One region of the Peribacillus sp. CSMR9 genome, then DNA from elsewhere that is predicted to be linked to it. Evidence: riboswitches for the same ligand, from Rfam matches in the RefSeq annotation. Region 1 holds a riboswitch; the other holds the start of a gene.

Region 1 (4,218 bases):
TTTCAATGGGTAATCGTAGGAATGTCCGAAATCATCGCCGTTGGAATGTATATGCAGTATTGGTTCCCGGAGTTACCAGCTTGGATACCAGGTGTGGTCGCCATGATCATCTTGGGGGCAGCCAACCTCATTTCCGTAAAATCTTTCGGGGAATTTGAATTTTGGTTTGCGCTTATAAAAATAATAACGATTGTATTGATGATCATTGCCGGCCTTGGCCTTATTTTCTTTGGAATAGGGAATGGCGGAGACGCAATTGGATTATCGAATCTTTGGGCAAATGGCGGCTTCTTTACTGGAGGCTGGACAGGATTCTTCTTTGCGCTTTCCCTTGTCGTGGCTTCCTATCAAGGCGTTGAGCTCATCGGCATCACGGCCGGAGAAGCGAAGAATCCAACGAAGACCGTAACAAAAGCGATCCAATCAATCATATGGCGCATTTTAATTTTCTATATTGGCGCTATATTCGTCATCGTGACGGTTTATCCATGGGATAAACTAGATGACATCGGAAGTCCATTCGTTTCAACCTTTGCTAAAATCGGTATCACAGCAGCTGCAGGCATCATTAACTTTGTCGTAATCACTGCGGCAATGTCAGGATGCAACAGTGGGATCTTCAGTGCAGGGCGTATGCTTTACACACTGGCATTGAATGGCCAAGCTCCTAAAATCTTTGCAAAAGTATCTAAAAGTGGAGTGCCGGCATATTGTACGATCGCTGTACTATTAGGATTGGGTATCGGGGTTGTCCTGAATTACCTTGCACCGCCGGAATTATTCCTTTATGTGTACAGTGCGAGTGTTTTACCCGGAATGATTCCATGGTTTGTCATACTTATCAGTGAGCTTAAATTCAGAAAGGTAAATGCTGCTGAAATGGAGAAACATCCGTTCAAAATGCCGTTGGCCCCTTACAGTAATTATGCGACAATTGCCTTTTTACTGATGGTGCTGGTGGGTATGTGGATCAATCCCAGTACCAGGATTTCCTTGGTTGTCGGGATCGTTTTCCTAGCATTGGTCGTAGTAAGTTATTACATGCTGAAAATGGATAAACGAATACCATTGGATGCTAAATCCGATGATGAGATTTCCAGTTAAGAAGTCTCGTGCCATTTCGATAAAAAGATGAGTGATACGAGTTTTTCTATAATAAGGATTTTGGGAGATCATCTTGTTTTATCTACGTTCATGACTCGAGCTTTGCCGAGTGTGTTTCCCCTTAGTATAAATATAATAGACACTAATTAAAGTTGTGCATAAATTGTGGAAAAAACAAAGAGAGATAAAGAGAAATCTTCATCCCTCAGGCTTTTTCCCAACTTGTGCATGACTTTTTTGAGGAAAGAACAGTTATTGTAGAAAAAATTCTCAATAAAGGTATGGAGTATTTCAAGTATTTCCTTTGGCAGAAAATAAGATTTTCCAAACTAGTGCATGAATTCTATGTAAATGGTTTTGGGATATAATTTGTAAAAAATGAACGGTTCATTTTTGCACATATAGGCTATTTAAGGTTTTTAAGTATAATGTTTAAGGGGAATGATTATAGGTTTTAACATATGTTCTAAAAATCGAATGTTTGTTTTTAGAACCTTTATTCACCTAATTTTTTCAAATTCAAAAGAATATTGATAGGTAATTCCGAAAAATCAATGGTAATATTTAAAAAATATAAATATTTTTTTAGTGTTGTGGAATTTAAAATAATCTTATATACTTAAAAAAACTATTTTCCTATATGTAACTGGCGCAACATGGAGTACCATGGGGGAGCATATAGAGTATAAGCCGCGCGCCTGGGCAAACGCTTGATTTATAGATCAAGTGTTTTTTATTTTCCTAGGAAGAGGTGTAGGTAGAGATGAGTAATATGCATAGAAAGATGGGGACCTTTGCTTTAACTATGACAGGTATTGGTTCTATTATCGGCTCAGGTTGGCTGTTCGGAGCGTGGAAAGCTGCCCAGATTGCTGGACCAGCAGCTATTTTTTCTTGGATTATCGGTATGGTGGTAATTTTATTTATTGCATTATCTTACGCAGAGCTTGGGGCAATGTTTCCTGAAGCTGGAGGCATGGTTAAGTATCCTCAATATTCGCATGGCTCTTTTATTGGATTTTTAGCTGCGTGGGCGAACTGGATATCTATCGCTTCGACTATTACCGTTGAGGCCATTGCTTCGGTACAATATATGAGTACGTGGCCTTGGGAATGGGCCAGATGGTCTCATTCTTTAGTTGATAACAATATCTTAACGACCAAAGGATTATTCATAGCTTCTTTACTACTATTGTTCTATTTCTTCGTCAACTATTGGACAGTCAACCTTTTTGCTAAGGCAAATTCATTTATTACCATTTTTAAATTAATTGTTCCAGGTGTAATGGCAGGATCGTTATTTTTTGCTGGATTTCATGGTGAAAACTTTACAAGTTCTCAGGGTATCGCACCATATGGTTGGGCAAGCGTTTTAACAGCAGTAGCTACTTCTGGTATAGTGTTTGCGTTTAACGGATTTCAAAGTCCCGTTAATATGGCAGGTGAAGCGAAGTCACCGAATAAGTCTATACCTATTGCTGTTATTGGCTCTATTCTAATTGCAGGTTTTATATACGTTATGTTACAAGTTGTGTTTATCGGTGTAGTCGATCCGTCAATGATCGTGAACGGATGGAGTCATCTGAATTTTAATTCACCTTTTGCAGATTTGGCAATTGCTCTAAGCCTTAACTGGTTAGCGATTGTATTGTTTGTAGATGCGTTTGTTTCACCGTCTGGTTCAGGTGCCACTTATACAGCTACAACTTCGCGAATGCTTTATGGAATGCAGAAAAATGGGTACTTACCGAGGATCTTTGGTACATTACATCCACTTTATGGTGTTCCGCGTGCAGCGATGTTATTAAACTTAGGTGTATGTTTTATCTTTTTATTTTTATTCCGCGGATGGGGCGTACTTGCAGAAGTGATTTCAGTTGCCACACTTATTTCGTATATCATGGGGCCAGTTGCATTGGCAACATTAAGACGTACCGCTTCACATTTTAACCGTCCATTTCACTTAAAAGGTGCCTCAATTATTGCACCTTGCGGATTTGTTTTTGCATCGCTTACTTTATACTGGGCGCGTTGGCCATTAACAGGAGAAGTCGCTTTCATCATCGCAATTGGACTGCCTATTTACTTTTATTATCAAGCTAAAAATAAATGGAATGGATTCAAAAAACAATTTTTATCAGGTGTTTGGATGCTTCTTTACTTAGGTTGTATGATTTTGATTTCTTATATTGGAAGTGAGAAGTTCGGCGGAAAAAATATTCTTACATTTGGCTGGGATATGGTGGTCATTACATGTCTGGCACTTGGCTTCTTTTGGTGGGGAGTTAAGAGCGGCATTAAAACGGAATACATGGATGAAGCTGAAAAAATCAACAAAGAATTTATCAATAAATAACTTTTTGTGCAGACACAGAAATATGAGTATAAAGAAAACATGGTTATTTTATGACCATGTTTTTTTATTTATTTTAAAATAAGTGCTGGCGATTGTAACGGTATTTTGTTTTAAGGGTTTTTTAGTCTTTGCGATTAATTCACAAGTAAATAGTGAAATCTTGCGAGTTAAGTATGCTCTATCAAATAGAAAACAAAATATCCTACTTTTTAGTGAGGTAAAAGTATGAATTGGATTGATTTTAAATCACTTTCACCTATAGAATGTGTCTTTTCCTAAAGATTTTCATAGTATATATAACTCTCCACATCATTTGAGAAAGGGGTTAATATTTTGGAAAGAACAAAGCTTACCGGGCGTATCGTTACACCTAATGATGCCGAATACGAGCATGCCAGGATTAATAATAACTTAAGTTTCCCTAAATTTCCAAAGGTCATTGTGTTTTGCCAAAATACCAATGATGTGTTGAATTCACTGAAGTGGGCCCGGGAAAATCATACACCTTTCCGGGTTAGGAGCGGCAGGCATAGTTATGAAAACTTTTCATTAGTGAACGGCGGTCTAATCATTGATATTAGTGAAATGTACAAGATCAAGGTCAATCGTGAAAAAATGATCGCAAAAATTGAAGCCGGAGCTGATTTAGGGCAAGTATATAATAAGCTATGGAAGTATGGAACGACGATTCCGGCTGGGACCGAAAGCGGTGTAGGTCTTGTAGGTCTTACGCTTGGCGGTGGTATAGGGATGTTAAC
Region 2 (4,218 bases), on a different contig from region 1:
TTTGTGGACACAAAACTTTGCACTATTATTCTATCGGTTAATTCGAGAAGGATGACATAGAAAACTGCTAGGAATAAAAGGCCCCTTCGCATCCAGCAGCATTCATCTTAAATGAAGTTTAATCATAACAATACAGGGCTAATATCTTTCCACTCATAAACCAATAGATTTAATTCAGCACCAGCCATTTTGATTTTTTCTGTTTTAAGCAATTCAGCACCAAAAGCCTCATAGAAAAATCGAGAGTTATTATCTTCAAGCACCTCAACAAAAATTGTATGGAAGCCCAGTTTTTTAAATATAAAAAATAATTCTTTGATGAGTTTCTTTCCAATCCCCATTCTTTGAAAATCTTCGAGGATATATATCGCAGTTAGATCACCCGAATCTTCAACTTTATTCGTTTCCCTTTTTCCTCCGCTTATAAATCCGACTATTTTTCCCTCGTTATTTTCTGCTACATAAACATGGTTTCCATCTTTAGATATATTCTCTATCCATACGTCTTTCCTTTTCCCATAAGACAGTTTATCTAAAAAATCACTTGGCATTATATTTTTATATGTGGTACGCCAGCAATCGACATGGACTATTGCTATACCTTCAGCATCAGCAACGTTTGCCTTTCTTATTAACAAATTGATTTCCCCCTTTACAGGTTAAATGAAAAACGCGGTTCAAATAGGTAAATTCAAATTTTTCACCATTGACGCACTGAATTCAGGAGTATATTCCATATAAAAAGGATAACTATCACTAAGTATAAATAGTTTCTTAGAGTCATCTAAAAAAGTGTGATCCATTTGTTTTGTCAGTTCATCAATAAACCTTTTATCGGGTGTACCGAACGTCACCGCCATTTTTGGCGGTAAGGCCTTCATGGCAATAGGAATCCAAGGCCTTTGTTTTGAAACCACTATTGCATGTGCTGTTCCGCTAATTACGAAATTAAATATATCTTGATCTTGTTCCGTTTTCATACCAAGGTTACCTTTCAGCCAATCGCGTAAGCTTGGTACCGAATCCACAGGGAAGCCAATCTCTCTTAAATAAAGTGTTCTTAACATTCCGGATGCCTTCAGTTCATCTTCATTTACATAATCATGGGCAATGATTTCGAGAAGGTGGCCATCTCCATCACGAAAATATAGATTTTTTCTTCCGTTCGTTTCGTCGATATACTGACCATGTTCTTGTCTTAGGACCAATAATCCGGATTGTTGGATAAATGATGCCGCTTCATCAAATTGAGAATATGGGACTTGAAATGCAAAGTGTGCTGGAGAAATGGGCTCAAACGCTTCTTTAAAACTCAACGTAGTAAAGGGCGTCAGCTGAAACTGAATGAACTCTTTAGATTCTGATAGAATGGGGAGCTGCAGGCGGTTAGCGTAGCATTGCTTTACACCTTCAATAGATACTGTCAGTAATTCTAAATCTGCGAAATGAGTAATTAAAATTTTCACCCCTTATCTTCTAGTTTGCTATACCTCTTATTTTTTACTAATATTATCCATTTTGCAACTAACCTGCCCGAGTCCAAGAAATCAACAGGGCCTTCTTTTTAAATGAACATGGAATAATAGTTAATGATTACTATTATATGATACTATTGACCTAGTTTGTTTCGTGGGGGAAGGTGTAGGATGAAGCGGATTTTCCGTAATAAAATATTTTATTTACTAATCTTCTTGGTTACCTTGGGGATTGTGTTTATTTTTAATAATGGCAATGAACCGACTGAGGAATTAACTGAAGATGAATTTTTCACAACTTTAGAGGATGGCAAAGTAACATATTTGGAGTTGGAGCCCCAAAAAAGAGTTTTTGAAATAAGCGGGCGGCTGAAAGGTTATGAAAAGGATCAATATTTTATCGCCACTGTCCCAAATAGTGAAATTTCGATGAATAGAATGAATGACGCTGCAGAAGAACATGATATAGAAAAAATTGTGGTCATGCCACAAGACACAGAGACAAGCGCATGGGTCAATTTTTTTACAACGTCCATCCCGATCATGATCATTTTCATCCTATTTTTCGTTATTTTACTATTGGTCAAAAGAATGAACCATTCTAAATGATGAAAAAACTTGCTTTTCCAATTGGATGGTTTGAAATGAAAGGGAAATCATTAGAGGAAATTGAAGAATACTGGCGTGAACATGATTTGGCAAAGGCTATTAAACCTGCTTAAGTTGGCCATTCGCAAGCGGTCATGCTGAGTGTTGACTTCTTCCATATAAAACCTTTAAATTGATATTGAAATTTGCTGAATAATTTGATAGAATAAAATCAATCAAAAGACTATGTGCAACTGGCGAAACACGGATAACCGTGAGGGAACACATAGTGTCGTAGCCGTTCGCCTGGGCAGAGGTAAGGGATTTTATCCCTTGCCTCTTTCTGTTTATTAACAGAGGATAGTGAAGTTTTAAAGAATGCAGATTTTCATGGGCAAAAAATATTGTCAATATTTCGAAATTTGAAAAAAAACTATCATAACCAAAAGGGGACAAACAAGATGAGCACAATTCTTTTAGAAAAAGTGAAAACGATCAAAACATTAAATAATATTGCTGAAAGCGGGCTAAATGTATTCAATAAAGGCGAATTTACGGTCGACAACGACAGTGAAAACCCTGATGCGATCGTTGTACGCAGCTTTAACATGCATACAACGGAATTCGGAGATCAATTAAAAGCAATCGCAAGGGCAGGGGCGGGAGTCAATAATATTCCGGTCGACAAATGTACCGAGCAAGGAATCGTTGTTTTTAATACACCTGGTGCTAACGCTAACGCTGTAAAAGAAATGGTACTGACATCATTAATGGCTTCATCTCGTAACCTTTTTGCCGGTGTGGCATGGACAAAGACATTAGAAGGCGAAGGAGAACAAATTCCGAAGCTTGTAGAAGCAGGAAAGAAACAATTCGTTGGAAAAGAAATCAAGGGAAAAACTCTGGGTGTAATAGGCTTAGGTGCGATCGGTGCGCTTGTGGCGAATGATGCCCTGGATTTAGACATGGATGTAATTGGATTTGACCCGTTCATCTCTGTCGATACAGCTTGGAATTTATCTCGCAATGTACAGCGCGCCATGACGATTGAAGAATTGTTTGCAGAATCTGATTACATTACTGTACACGTTCCATTAACGGATGACACAAGAGGAATGTTTAACCAAGAAACATTTGGCATCATGAAACCAGGCGTTCATATTTTGAACTTCTCACGCGGTGAGCTAGTGAATGAAAATGATATGGAAGCTGCACTTGAAAGCGGGAAAGTTGGCAAGTTCATTACAGACTTCCCGAATGAAAACGTGCTGAAAATGAAAAATGTCGTTCCAATTCCGCATCTTGGTGCCTCTACGCAAGAATCAGAGGAAAACTGTGCCATCATGGCAGCACTTCAGGTGAAAGGATTTTTAGAAACAGGGAACATCAAGAACTCAGTGAATTTCCCAAATACTTCCCTTCCTTTTACAGGAAATCGTCGTGTGGCAACATTCCATGAAAACGTTCCGAACATGGTTGGGCAAATCACACTGGCTGTATCAGGCTTTAATTTGAACATCGCTGACATGGTTAACAGAAGCCGTGGGGGATATGCGTATACGATCATCGACATTGACGGTGAAGTAAACGGCGATATCATTCCTAGCTTGGAAGAAAAAATCAAACAAATCGAAGGCATCGTTACAACCCGTATTATTTAATTGGAACAGGAAGAAAGCATGAAGGAACCCCCTGATGCTTTCTTGCCCAAATGATAAATAGCAGTGCAAGCCTCAATTCCTTTAAGGAGTTGAGGCTTTTTAATTTGCATGGGTTTAGCGTTATAAAGGAATTGTTTGTAAGTTCAGTGTCTTCAAGATGCAATTCCTCCAGTTAATTCTCCTTAAACTCCCTTAATAAAAAATTAAGAAAAACTATTCATAATAAGTTTCACCAATATGAATAGGGAGTTAGTTAAAAAAAATCAAGGACAAACTACTTAGGGAGGATAAGATATGAAAAAGCTGATGTTCGTGAAGCTTGGATTAGATATTTTAATGGCCGTTACGTTCGTATTATTTTTCAATAAACAAGTATTAGGAGGATTAACGTTTCATGAAATTGCCGGGTTAGTAATCGCCGTATTATTTTTCATCCATGTGTTGCTCAATTGGCGATGGGTAAAAAAAGTCACGGTTAAATTGTTTGACCGCAA

Evidence for each region. A riboswitch is a leader RNA that binds a small molecule or an ion and turns the genes downstream of it on or off. The one in region 1 is predicted to bind ZMP and ZTP.
Region 2: linked by a shared signal. The riboswitch ahead of N9I19_RS15095 (phosphoglycerate dehydrogenase) and the one ahead of aimA (glutamate/serine transporter AimA) in region 1 are both predicted to bind ZMP and ZTP.

The regions. Positions count from the first base shown of each region.
Region 1 is NZ_JAOPHO010000017.1:30,121-34,338, forward strand. Features, by position in the region: gene N9I19_RS10625 (amino acid permease) at 1-1,104, shown strand, start outside; ZMP/ZTP riboswitch at 1,737-1,815, shown strand; gene aimA (glutamate/serine transporter AimA) at 1,868-3,460, shown strand; gene N9I19_RS10635 (FAD-binding oxidoreductase) at 3,794-4,218, shown strand, end outside.
Region 2 is NZ_JAOPHO010000033.1:14,129-18,346, forward strand. Features, by position in the region: gene N9I19_RS15080 (GNAT family N-acetyltransferase) at 123-638, opposite strand; gene N9I19_RS15085 (VOC family protein) at 678-1,460, opposite strand; gene N9I19_RS15090 (ATP-dependent metallopeptidase FtsH/Yme1/Tma family protein) at 1,647-2,084, shown strand; ZMP/ZTP riboswitch at 2,304-2,382, shown strand; gene N9I19_RS15095 (phosphoglycerate dehydrogenase) at 2,525-3,724, shown strand; gene N9I19_RS15100 (DUF4405 domain-containing protein) at 4,019-4,218, shown strand, end outside.